Linked DNA regions of Prochlorococcus marinus XMU1412. The protein of the gene in region 2 interacts with the protein of the main gene of each other region in a pairwise test. Links are inferred from orthologs where the notes say so. Each region holds a gene or a part of one and is shown on either strand. Other genes may lie near its edges. The genes, in order: cysE and cysK.

The links.
Region 1: the proteins of cysK (region 2) and cysE interact in binary tests that used the Escherichia coli proteins (3 or more experiments, as listed by UniProt). The link is inferred for Prochlorococcus marinus XMU1412 from one-to-one orthologs.

Annotation. Positions count from the first base shown.
Region 1 is NZ_JAAORJ010000004.1:548,864-554,803, reverse strand. Bases 3,032-5,940 are described here. They hold cysE (serine O-acetyltransferase), read right to left. Parts: upstream 4,899-5,940; coding sequence 4,164-4,898; downstream 3,032-4,163. Other genes in these bases: HA152_RS09530 (GntR family transcriptional regulator), read right to left, coding at 4,905-5,891; secA (preprotein translocase subunit SecA), read left to right, coding at 3,032-4,155. In the rest of the region: ribH (6,7-dimethyl-8-ribityllumazine synthase), read left to right, coding at 1-57; HA152_RS09550 (nuclear transport factor 2 family protein), read left to right, coding at 236-667; HA152_RS09545 (GNAT family N-acetyltransferase), read right to left, coding at 694-1,149; more of secA, read left to right, coding at 1,324-3,031.
Region 2 is NZ_JAAORJ010000001.1:385,596-393,372, forward strand. Bases 1-2,783 are described here. They hold cysK (cysteine synthase A), read right to left. Parts: upstream 1,994-2,783; coding sequence 1,007-1,993; downstream 1-1,006. Other genes in these bases: queA (tRNA preQ1(34) S-adenosylmethionine ribosyltransferase-isomerase QueA), read left to right, coding at 1-1,004; HA152_RS02235 (PLP-dependent transferase), read right to left, coding at 2,078-2,783. Outside these bases: more of HA152_RS02235, read right to left, coding at 2,784-3,547; HA152_RS02240 (trans-sulfuration enzyme family protein), read right to left, coding at 3,551-4,714; rpsD (30S ribosomal protein S4), read right to left, coding at 4,791-5,399; membrane protein insertion efficiency factor YidD, read left to right, coding at 5,494-5,730; HA152_RS02255 (glutaredoxin family protein), read left to right, coding at 5,735-6,037; HA152_RS02260 (UDP-N-acetylmuramoyl-L-alanyl-D-glutamate--2,6-diaminopimelate ligase), read left to right, coding at 6,046-7,581; HA152_RS02265 (SDR family NAD(P)-dependent oxidoreductase), read left to right, coding at 7,663-7,777.

The DNA.
Region 1 (5,940 bases), on a different replicon or contig from region 2:
TGGAATTATGCTTTACAAGCAATTGAGATGGGATCTTTAATTAAAAATTTAAATTAATTGAAAAAATTTAATTATTTTAATCATTGATCCCTTCTTTGAGATAAAATAAGAGAGTTATGCGGATGTAGCTCAGTGGTAGAGCATCTCCTTGCCAAGGAGAATGTCGAGAGTTCGAATCTCTTCATCCGCTTTTAATGATTGTATCTTTTAAGATGTTCTTAATAAAAATTTCGTAATGACAAGAGTAATTTCTATAAAGGATTTAAAGGGATTATTTACTAAACCTTATGGTACGGATGCACCAACAAAACAAAAATGGGCTGAATTTTATAATGAGAATGTTATTTTTACTGACCCAACTCAGGAAACAGAGGGCTTAGATTCTTATGTTAAAGCTCAAGAAAAGCTAGTTAAAAGATGTGATGATGTTTTTTTAGAAACTCATGCAATTTCCATAACTGGGGATTGTGGATTTGTTGAATGGACAATGGGTTTAAAAATTATGGGTAAAGAATTTATTTATCCTGGAACCACTCGTTTATTATTTGGGGAAAATGGATTAATCAAAGAGCACAGAGATTACTTTGATTTTTGCGGACCAACTTTTGGACCAGTTCCTATTTTAGGAACTTTTATAAGATGGCTTTATAGTAAATTTGTATCTTGATTTTATTTCTCTAGAAACAAAGTGCCTTATATTTCATGAATCAATAAATTTTGAGAAGTAACTTCTTTAAAATCCAATTGAGAATAAAACAATTTTTTATTTGTTGTCATTAAATATAATTTTTTTGTATTTTTAATTTTTTTAGAAGATAAAAGATTTTTTACAATTAATGTGCCAAAACCTTTGCCTTGATGATTTTGATCTATAACAATATCCCAAAGTACTCCGCGGTAAATCCCATCGGTCAAAGCTCTACCAAATCCAACTATTTCCTTACCAACCCAAAGACTTATTACGACATCACTGTTAGCAAGACATTTTTTTAGATCATTAATTGTTCTATTTTTTGCCCAGAAAGCATTGGTATCTAGTAATTTTTGTAGCTTAATTAAGCCATTTGTTGGTTTCAGATTAGGACCTAATCCAAAAACCCTTAACCCTAAAGCTCCTTTGGCATGTTTGATTAGAGATATTTCTTTCATTTAGTAAAAAAAATTTTGAAAAGTGATGTCAGCTAGGTTATTTTTGTGACTTCAATCTAAATACCTTAATCGATCGTTTCTATAAAATAAAGAGATAATAGTTTTCTTCATTCTGTTGTAACGCACTAATTTATAATGTTTGTAATAAGATGAATTTTTTAAGGACTTTGACTTATGCTAAAACTTTTGTTGGGAGATCCGAATACACGAAAGTTAAAGCGCTATCAACCAATAGTCGAAGAGATAAATTTTTTAGAAGAAGAAATTTCTCAATTGACTGATGATGAGCTTAGAAAAGAAACTCAAAATCTTAAATCAAATATTTCAGCAGAATTAGATTTTAAAAAGCAAAAAGAACTCCTAGAAGAATTTCTTCCTAAAGCCTTTGCAATCGTAAGAGAAGCAAGTAAACGTGTTCTTGATATGAGACATTTTGATGTTCAGTTAATTGGCGGGATGGTTTTAAATGAGTGTCAAATTGCTGAGATGAAAACTGGAGAGGGAAAAACTCTTGTCGCAACATTACCTTGTTATTTAAATGCTCTTACTGGAAAAGGTGTTCATGTTGTTACTGTAAATGATTATTTAGCTAGAAGGGATGCAGAGTGGATGGGACAAGTTCATCGTTTTTTAGGTTTATCCGTTGGTTTGATTCAGCAAGATATGAATCCAGTTGAGAGAAAGAAAAATTATGATTGTGATATAACTTATGCCACAAATTCAGAATTAGGTTTTGATTATTTAAGAGATAATATGGCTACTGATATTAGTGAGGTAGTTCAAAGGAAGTTTAATTACTGCGTAATTGATGAGGTTGATTCAATATTAATTGATGAAGCAAGAACACCTTTAATCATTTCTGGCCAAGTTGAAAGACCACAAGAAAAATATCAAAAAGCTGCAGAATTATCTCTGGCATTAGTCAAAGCAAAAGAATTAAGTAAAGATGGTATTGATCCAGAAGGAGATTATGAAGTTGATGAAAAACAGAGAAGTTGTATATTAACTGATCAGGGTTTTGCAAAATGTGAAGAGTATTTGGGAGTTAATGATTTATATAATCCTCAAGATCCTTGGGCGCACTATATAACAAACGCTTTAAAAGCCAAAGAATTATTTATTAAAGATGTAAATTATATTATTAAGAATGATGAGGCTGTAATAGTGGACGAATTTACTGGTAGGGTCATGCCTGGAAGGCGTTGGAGCGATGGACAACATCAGGCAATAGAAGCAAAAGAAAATCTTAAAATTCAGCCTGAGACTCAAACATTAGCATCCATAACTTATCAGAATTTTTTCCTTCTATATCCTGGTTTAGCAGGAATGACGGGAACTGCAAAAACTGAGGAGGTTGAATTTGAAAAAACTTATAAATTAGAATCAACAGTTATACCGACAAATCAAATAAGAAAGAGACAAGATTGGTCTGATCAAGTATTTAAGACAGAGATTGGTAAATGGAAAGCCGTTGCTAAAGAAACTGCACAAATTCATAGAGATGGCAGACCTGTTTTAGTTGGTACAACGAGTGTTGAAAAAAGTGAATTATTAAGTTCACTTTTATCTGCCGAAAAAATCCCACATAATTTGTTAAACGCTAAGCCAGAGAACGTTGAACGTGAGGCAGAAATTGTTGCTCAGGCAGGAAGAGCAGGTGCTGTTACGATTGCGACTAATATGGCTGGAAGGGGAACAGATATAATTCTTGGCGGTAATAGTGACTATATGGCAAGGCTTAAATTAAAAGAACTTTTAATTCCTTTGTTAGTCAAGCCTGATAATGAGCATAAGCCACCAATACCTAAACAAAGAAATTCAAAATCTAAGGGTGGTTTTTCCACAAAAGCTGCTTCAAATTCGAAAAAGAACATTTCAAATTCTTCAACAAGTCTTTTCCCTTGCAAACTAGATGAAGTAATTGAAAAGAAACTCTCTTTTTTATCTGATGAACTTGTTAATAATTGGGGAGATAGACAACTTTCTGTCTTGGAACTTGACGACAGAATAGCTACAGCAGCAGAAAAAGCACCAACTGATGATAACTTGATAATGCTTTTGAGAGAATCATTGTCTGATGTAAAGGAAGAATATGAAAAAGTTTTGATTCATGAAGAAGAAAAAGTAAGAGAAGCTGGCGGTTTACATGTCATTGGTACTGAGAGACATGAATCAAGAAGAGTTGATAATCAACTTAGAGGTAGAGCAGGAAGACAAGGTGATCTTGGAAGTACAAGATTCTTTTTATCTTTAGATGATAATTTATTGAGGATTTTTGGAGGTGATAGAGTAGCAAATCTAATGAATGCTTTTAGGGTTGATGAAGATATGCCTATTGAGTCAGGCATGCTTACTAGGTCTCTTGAAAATGCTCAAAAGAAAGTTGAAACCTACTATTACGATATTAGAAAACAAGTTTTTGAATACGACGAGGTAATGAACAATCAAAGAAAAGCAGTTTATGGCGAAAGACTTAGAGTATTGAAAGGAATTGATTTAAAGAGACAAGTAATAGGATATGGAGAAAGGACAATGATTGAAATTGTAGATGCTTATATCAATCCTGATCTTCCTCCTGAAGAATGGAATATTGATCAATTAATTTCTAAAGTCAAAGAATTTATATACTTATTAGATGATCTTAAATCTGATGATATTAATTTACTGTCAATAGAAGAATTAAAAAACTATCTTCAAGAGCAGTTGCGAATTGCTTATGATTTAAAGGAATCACAAATAGAAAAGATTCGTCCAGGATTAATGCGAGAAGCTGAAAGATTTTTCATTTTGCAGCAAATCGATAATTTATGGCGAGAACATCTTCAATCAATGGATTCCTTAAGGGAATCAGTCGGATTGAGGGGTTATGGTCAAAAAGATCCATTAATCGAATATAAAAACGAGGGATATGACATGTTTCTCGAAATGATGACTAATATGAGACGAAATGTTATTTATTCAATGTTTATGTTTCAACCTAAAACTGACGCTAATGAAAACAATTAAATCGATATTTAATCATCTCCAAGAAATTCAAAAATTTCTTTGTCTTTAAGATTTTGAGAATCACCGAGTTTAGAAATATCAATAGATTCTGAGCTGGCTATACATTGTAGAGTTTTTTGTAATTTAAGAATTTCATTTTCAAGAGAATCTATCCTATCCATTAAATTTTTTATCACATTAGCTTCTGCATCTGGTAAGGCAGAGTGAGCTAAAGGATTTACTTTGACACCACTTTGATGTACTACCCTGCCAGGAACCCCAACCACAGTACTGTTCCCCTCTACATTTCGAACAACTACTGAGCCAGCACCAATACGGGTATTAGATCCTACTGTGATTGATCCAAGAACTTTTGCGCCCGCTCCGACTACAACATTTTCCATTAAGGTGGGGTGTCTTTTGCCATGGCTTTTACCAGTACCTCCTAATGTCACTCCCTGATAAAGCAAACAGTTATTTCCTATCTCAGCAGTTTCACCAATTACAACTCCCATTCCATGATCTATGAAAACCCGTTTACCAATTTTTGCCCCAGGATGGATTTCAATACCTGTTGCTAGCCTATTAAGATGACTTAGTAAACGGGGAATCAAAGGAATCTTTAATTGCCATAATTTATGCGTAAACCTATGTATAACTATTGCTTGAAACCCGGGGTAGCAAAGAAATATCTCTACTATTCCTCTTGCGGCCGGATCTCTTTCTCTGATAATTTCTATATCTGATTTAAAAGTTTTTAGCATCTTAGTCTAATTAATAACTCCTATTTCTTTTTTTAATTGGTTTATCGTTTCGTTGCTTAAATAATTTTTAGCGCATATTATTTGAGGTAATCTCATTAACTGTGAACGATTTTTTAATAGTGTGTTTTCTACAACTGACAAACTAGGCCCATCACACACTATATGGTTAGAAGCCTTTAAAAGTGATAATAATCTACTGTTATTATCTGAGATTGCTGTCATAAGCATTAATTCACTACCTCGCATGCTGTGTATAATAACTTCGGCTGCTCTTAATAAGCCAGGACTTATGCTAACAATACCTACACAACTCCCTGCATTTAATTCCTTCAGAATTTTCAATTCCTTTTGAAAGTCGCTTAAGTCGACTGCAATAGCACGAACTCCATGTTGTTTGGCAACTTTTTCTAGAGGCTGTAAAAAATATCTACTTGTGACAATCGTACCATTATTTGAATTACTCAAAACTTTTTCTAATTCTTCCATAGGAACAACTTCTACTGGTACATTAACTGTTGAGGAAAGGTCTTCTGCTATTAACATAGAAGCTCCAATATCTTCTCTAGGAGTACTGACTATGATTCTTGATCCGCACTTAATACGCCAATTAATTTCATTGTTCAATATCTCTCTCGTCTCTTGTAAAGTGAATCCAAGACTTATTAAATTGTCAATTACCGTCTTTGCTTCTTGATCTGGTGCTTTACTTATTTTATCTTTTGAGTAAAGTGATTTTGTAAATTCTCTTTTAGTAAGATTATCTCTGACATAGATACCTGATCCAGCTATTGCTTCAACAACCCCATCTATTTCCAGCTGTCTGTAAACTTTGCTTATAGTATTCCGATGGAGTCCAGTCTGCATTGCAAGTTGCCTCGTACTGGGTAGTCTGTGCCCTGGAGGATAATGTCTTGCTGCAATTGCGAAACAAATTTGATTACTTAGTTGAGTAGATGCTGGGATATCACTGTCTTGTTGAATATTGAATCTCACTTGAAAAAAACCCTGAATAATTTATTTTTAAACCATAGTGACACTTTAA
Region 2 (7,777 bases):
TAGTTAGAAATAGTGTTTTAGAAGAAGACTGCTTAACTAATAAATTTACCAAGAATCTTTTAGATGAATTTAGAGAAGGGGATCTTGTAGTTGTAAATAATACTAAAGTTATGAAAGCTAGGTTAAAGGTTGAATTAGAAAATAAGAAATTAGTCGAATTATTAGTTTTAGAAAGATCCCATGAATGTGTTTGGTTATGTTTGGCAAAGCCAGCGAAAAAGTTAAAAATAAATAGAAAATTAAAATTAAAATCTCCTTTAGATCAAGATATTAATTTGATTGTTGATGGAGTTGATGAAGAAACTGGAGGGAGATTTATTAAATTTCCGGAAAATATTACTTGTCTCAACTCAATGAATGAACTTCTTGATAGATACGGGGAAATCCCTCTCCCTCCTTATATAAAAAATTCTGAAGAAGAATCTTTTCATGAGAAAAATTATCAAACTGAGTATGCAACTAATCCGGGGGCAGTTGCTGCACCAACAGCTGGTTTACACTTAAGCAAAAGTCTTATTTCCAACCTAAAAAAAAAAGGAGTAATAATCTTACCGATAACTTTGCACGTGGGTTATGGAACATTCAAACCAATTGATCAAGAAGATTTAAGTAACTTAAAACTTCATAAAGAATGGGTAAGTGTTAATAAGGAAGTAGTGGAGGAAATAAAAAGAATAAAGAAAACAGATAGAAAAATAATTGCTATTGGTACAACTAGCGTAAGAGCTCTTGAAAGTTGTTATTGTCGCGAAATTAATGACTTTATTCCCATAGCTAAATACGTAGATTTAGTAATTAAGCCAGGTTATAAATTTAAGGTAGTTGATGGATTATTAACTAATTTTCATCTCCCTAAAAGTTCATTATTACTTTTAGTAAGTGCAATGATTGGTAGAGAAAGATTATTAGATTTGTATAAAAAAGCCATAAAAGAAAAATTTAGATTCTTCTCTTATGGCGATGCGATGTATATTTCACCAGATTCACTACTGGAGAAAAAATAGATTTAGGCTTTGACTGGTTCTTGAATGATTCCGCTTGGAACTTCAGTAAACATAATTGATGATAAATACCTCTCTGCTAAATCAGGAAGAACAACTACAATTGTCTTCCCAGCATATTCATCTTGTTCAGCTAATCTAACAGCAGCCGCGGCCGCTGCTCCACAAGATATTCCCACTAATAGACCTTCTTCTTTTGCTAATCTAAGAGCCATCTCGATTGACTCGTCATTTGTTACTTGTTCAACCTTATCAACAATTGATAAGTCAAGGTTCTTAGGAATAAATCCTGCTCCAATTCCTTGGATTTTATGAGGTCCAGATTTAACCTCTTCACCATTCATTGTCTGTGTAATAACAGGACTATGTGAGGGTTCTACAGCTACAGAAGTAATATTTTTTCCCTTCTCTTGCTTAATGTATCTTGAAACTCCTGTAATTGTGCCGCCAGTTCCAACCCCTGCAACTAAAACATCAATTTCACCATCGCAATCATCCCAGATTTCTGGTCCAGTAGTTTTGAAATGAATTTCAGGGTTTGCTGGGTTATCGAATTGACCTGGCATGAAATATTGAGAAGGATTACTTTCTGCAATTTCTTTAGCCTTAGCTATTGCTCCAGGCATACCTTTAGATGCTTCTGTTAAAACAATTTCAGCACCCAACACTGCCATAACCCTTCTTCTTTCAATTGACATTGATTCTGGCATAGTAAGAATGAGTTTATAACCTCTTGCTGAAGCAGTAAAAGCTAGGGCAATTCCTGTATTTCCAGAAGTTGGCTCAACAATAGTTTTATCTTTTGTAAGCTTCCCACTTTTCTCTGCATCCCAGATCATGTTTGCGCCAATCCTACATTTGACACTATAAGCAGGGTTTCTACCTTCAATTTTTGCAAGTACTGTAGCTTTCGCGTTTTTAGTAACTGATTTTAATTTTACTAATGGAGTGTTTCCAATAGCAAAACTGTTGTCCTCATAAATTTTTGCCATTTATATATTGAGAAAATATATTTTAATACTAACTATTATTCAGAAAAAGAGTATATAAGTTTCTATACGGTAAATACTAGGAATTTAGAAATTATTGAGTGCTTCAGAAAAGCTTTTCCATAATTGATCTTGGTCCTCTAATCCAACTGATACTCTAATAAGGTGCGAGGGTATACCAAAACTTTCAGCCCATTCCAACTCGTCATAATGAGCTAGTAAAACATAAGGACAAACTAGAGTAAATTTTGTACCTAAACTAGGACCTTTAGATACTTTTAGAGAATCATAAAATTTCATAGCTTTGTTTAATCCTCCATTTAATTCAAATGATAATAAGCAGCCGTATCCTCCATCAGAAGTAAGTAAAGAATTATAATTTGGACAATTTTCAGGATGGAAAATATTTTTAATCTCGCTATGGGTCTCTAATCTTTTTTTTAATTCTAAACATGCTTTATTTTGTTCAAAAACTCTTTCATTTACATCTCTACTAACCTTCTCTAGATAAACTATATCTCCATCGGAAAGTATTGGAAGATAAATCTCGTTTAATGCATTTCTAAACTGATCAATCCATTTGCTTTTTGGATTTAGGATTAATGATCCGGCAAGAATATCACCACTACCTGAAAAAATTTTTGTAAGCGAAGTAAAAACTATATCTGCATGTTCCAGAGAATTTATATTTAAATTCGAACCAATTGTATCGTCAACAATTAACGGAATATTTAGCTTTTTTGCAATTTTTGAAATTTTTTTAATGTTTACACATTTGAGCATTGGATTACTTGGAAGTTCAATAATTAATGCTGATGGATTTATTCTTTTGATTTCTAATTCAATATCCGAGCAATTTTCTTCTGTAATTAACTTTGCTCCGTGAAAGATTTTCATTGGTAATTTAAGTACATCTACATATGGAAAACCAACTTGGAGTGTTGGTTTAGCTGGAAATAATTTATATATGATTTCTAATGATGTATGCAATGCAGACATTCCAGATGAAGTTAAGTGAATATCATTAGAGTTAATTTTTGTAGATTTAGAAATTCTATTTTTTATCATTTGAGAACATTCATCTACGTAAGATTTTGGGGGGCAATCTTCAAGACCTAGTTCTATAGCGGCAGTTCTTGAAGATAGACCAAGACCAGTATGTTGCCAAAAATATTTTGCATAAATACTTCCTTCTTTTTCAGTTATTAAGAAAGCTAAATTATCTCTTTTTTCTATTAACGAGAATTTTTCAGAAGTATTTCTATCAATGTATTTTTTAGCTTTAAAAGCTATGCGGTCATTGGGATATGGCCAGATACTTTTATTGTTGTAGTAATTTTGCTTTTTTACTTTTTCACATAATCTTTTCACTATGGGGTTTAGCCCGAATCGTGGGTAAATGGACTTCAATAAATTCATGCATTCTTGATCTTTTTCCTCGTAATTTATTACATCATTCCAAGTTGGTAATGCTACAGAAACGGCATGAATGCTATCAGGGATAGCATATCCCAACTCTAAATTTTTCCATATAGGTTTTTTAAGTAAATCTCTCAATTTTCAGAATTTATTTAAAGCAAATAAAATGTCCGAGATTAAATCGTTTGTATCTTCACATCCAATTGATAATCTGACAAGAGCATCATCTATCCCTAGCAGATTTTTTGTTTTGTCATCAACAGAAGCATGAGTCATCGTTGCAGGGTGGCAAATTAAACTTTCAACTCCTCCAAGGCTTTCTGCTAGAGAGAAATATTTGAGAGATTTGCAAAATTTAAAAGTATCCTCTTTATTTAAATTTAATTTTAGGGTGATCATTGAACCTCCAGATTTCATTTGCGATTTTGCTAAATTAAATTGCGGATGTTCTTGATTAAAAGGGTAAATTACTTTACTAATTATTTTATGATTCCCTAATTGTTCAGAAATAAAATCTGCACTTTTAGTTTGATGTTCGATTCTTAAAGGAAGAGTTTTTACTCCTCTCGTAATGAGCCAACTATCAAAGGGAGATGGTTGAAGTCCGAGAGCTTTTTGAGAGAAAAGCATCTTACTATTCCATTCCTCATTATTTGTCAGTACTGCTCCGCCAAGTGCGTCACTATGTCCATTAATGAATTTTGTGGTGCTTACAACCGATAGTGTTGCACCAAGGTCCAATGGTTTTTGAATAAGCGCTGTAGAAAATGTGTTGTCTACAACTACTGGTATTTCGAGTTTATTCGCTTCATTACAAATCGCCTTAATATCAAGTACCTTCAAAAGTGGATTAGTTGGACTTTCGAGCCATATCAAGGCTGGCTCGAAGTTTGAAATCTTTTTGATATTATTTTCATTTGTAAAATCTGTGTATAAAACTTCTAGTCCAAATTTCTTGAAAACTTTTTCGAACATCCTCACTGTACAACCATAGAGATTTGACTCGCAGAGTATCTTGTCACCTGATTTTAGTGTTGATGAAATTGCAGTTACCGCGCTAATTCCAGATCCGAAAACTGTACAGTATTTAGAATCTTCTATTGATTTAAGGATGTTTTCTAGAATTCTAAAGTTTGGATTGCCTGATCTGGTGTAGTCGAAATTATCTTTATTTCCATGTTTGAAAGTAGATGTAGAAAAAATAGGAGGCATAACGCATCCAGTTTCTTCTGCAAATGTTTTCCCATGGTGAATAGATAAGGTCTTAAAACCTGGCTTTTTTATATTATCTTCCTTATTTCCCATTATTTTTAAAAATAAGAATTAAATTAAATCTCTCTTTTAAAAAATGAGAGATTTAATAATCCAAAGAAAAGTAGTATTAAACTTTTCTTGAATAATATTCAACAACTAGTAGTTCGTTTATTTCAAGAGCAACCCACTCTCTATCGCATTTCCCATTTATTTTTCCCGTTAATTTAGGCTTGTCTAAATCAAGATGAGGAGGGACATTTGCTAAGCCAGGGAATTCTATATTACCTTCAACAAGTTTTTTGCTTGCTTTGTTTTCTTTAATTCCGATTACATCGCCTGATTTGCATTGATAACCTGCAATATCAAGAACCTTTCCATTAACGGTTACATGGCCATGATTTACTAATTGTCTTGAGCCTGGAATGGTACCTCCAAAACCTAATCTAAAACAAACATTATCAAGTCTATTTTCTAAAAGTCTTAGTAGGTTAGTACCTGTTGATCCTTCTTGAGCTCTAGCTTTTTTCACATAACGTACTAGTTGTTTTTCAGAAACTCCATAATTAAACCTAAGTTTCTGCTTTTCTTCTAGACGAATAGCATATTCTGATCGCTTGCGACGGGCTTGGCCGTGCTGACCTGGAGGATTAGACTTCTTTGAAGCTTTCCTGGTGAGACCTGGTAGTTCTCCCAAGCGACGCGTAACCCTTAATCTGGGGCCGCGGTATCTTGACATAATTTTAAATTAAATAGAAATTTGCAATAAATTGGATAATTGATTAAATTCAATTAAACTAATTACTACTGAGATATTATTTTACATCATTAAAGTGTTCAAAACTATTAATAAATCAATTACTTCTATACTTCTTTTTATGATTTCGTTCTATCAAAAGTGGTTTTCTCCTTTTTTCGGACCAAGATGTAGATTTATTCCAAGTTGCAGCTCTTATGGATATGAGGCAATTACTAGACATGGTCCTTGGAAGGGAGGGTGGTTAACTTTAAGAAGATTAAGCAGATGTCATCCTTTAACTCCCTGTGGATGTGACCCTGTGCCTGACTAAATGAATGAAAATATTTATTTTTGTTAGGCAGGGATGTTGCCTTTGTGATTCATTAAAAAATAAACTGGCAAAAATAAATCTTAATGAGTTATTCCCTAATCTGGAGGAGCTTAAAGAAATTGATATTGATAGGGTCGATTTATATAAAGATAAATATAAAAAATATGATTATGAAGTACCTGTTATTGCTGTTGAAGGAATTAGGTCCGAGGAGATTATAGAATTGCCTCGCATTTCTCCAAGATTAAAAGATGATCAATTAAAGAATTGGTTTCAAAAAAATATTAGTACCATTCTGGAGAAATAATTTTTCATATGAGATCTATAAAATTACATAAACTTTTAGATTTGGTAGGAATTATTCCTTCATTAGATTTAATCAATCACGAAATCAATAATATTTCTTTTAACTCTAAAGAAGTACAAAAAGGAACTTTATTTTTAGGTATGCCTGGTTTAAATGTTGATGGAGGAAAATATTGTATTGAGGCAATTGAAAATGGTGCAGAGGCTGCCATTATTGGGTCTGCTGCAAAAGAGAAAATTGGATCTATTGATCTAGAAAGGATTTTGGTTATAGAGGATAATTTAGATTATTTGTTTGGTCAAATAGTCGCTGAGTTTTGGAATAGGCCTTCAAGAAAACTTAAACTTATTGGTGTTACTGGTACAAATGGAAAAACCACAATTACTTTTTTATTGGAATATCTTTTAAAAAAATTAGGGAAAAAGACTGCATTATTTGGGACCTTGCTCAATAGATGGCCTGGCTTTTCAGAAGTGGCTCTTCATACAACTGATTTCGCCGATAAACTCCAAAAGAAATTAAATGCTGCTGTTGAGGCAGAATCTGAATTCGCGATATTAGAGGTAAGTTCTCATTCTATTGCGCAAAACAGGATATCAGGATGCGAATTTGAGGCGGCTATTTTTACTAATTTAACTCAAGATCATCTTGATTATCACCCAGATATGGAATCATATTTTCAAACAAAAAAAAAATTATTTTTCCCACCTTACTTAAAAGAAAAAGATGGGATTTGTGTATTAAATCATGATGACCATTGGATATCTAAATTATCATCTGATCTTAAAAAAAGATCTTTATTAGTCTCTACAAAGATTACTGAAAGTGAATTTGAAAATGATGATTTTTTTTTCGTAACAGATAAAAAATTTACTGAAAGTGGTTCCACTTGTATTTTCCATACACCTAGGGAAAAAATTCAACTTTTTGTTCCACTTGTTGGTGAATTTAATTTAATGAATGCGATTCAAGCAATAACAATTTTGTATAAACTGAATTTTTCTTTAAAAGATTTATCAAAGTTAATACAATCTTTCCCTGGTGCTCCTGGGAGAATGGAGAAAATACAAATTGATGATAATGACGTTTCAAGATCTCTTCCAACAGTAATTGTTGATTATGCCCACACTCCTGATGGATTAAAAAAAGTTTTGCAATCAATTAAAAAACTTTGTGAAGGGAAACTAATAACTGTTTTTGGCTGTGGCGGAGATCGTGATCGTAGTAAAAGGCCTTTGATGGGATCAATAGCTGAAGAGTTGTCTGATCAACTTTTTATAACTTCAGATAATCCAAGATCAGAAGAACCCCAAAAGATAGTAAATGATATTTTGATGGGTATAAAAAAAAGAGAAAAAATAACAATTGAAATTGATAGATTTAAAGCAATAAATGAATCTATTAAATTTGCCAATAAAAAAGATATTGTTTTAATTGCAGGAAAAGGACATGAAGACTACCAAATTCTCAATGATAAAGTTATTAATTTTGATGATAGAAAAATAGCTTATAAATTATTAAAAGAAAAAAATAAATCTCAATAAAATTTCCTAATCAAATAAGAAAGATTTTTACGCAAATCACAAGAAAAGTTTCTTAGAATCAATGGAGTTATTTTTAATAAAATGAAAGGCTTAGCCTTAGTTGTAGGCGCAGGTGGAATTGGAACACAACTAGCTAAAGATCTGAATGAAAGTGAAAAAGATTTAGATGTTGTTTTGTGTGGAAGAAAAAGTGAAT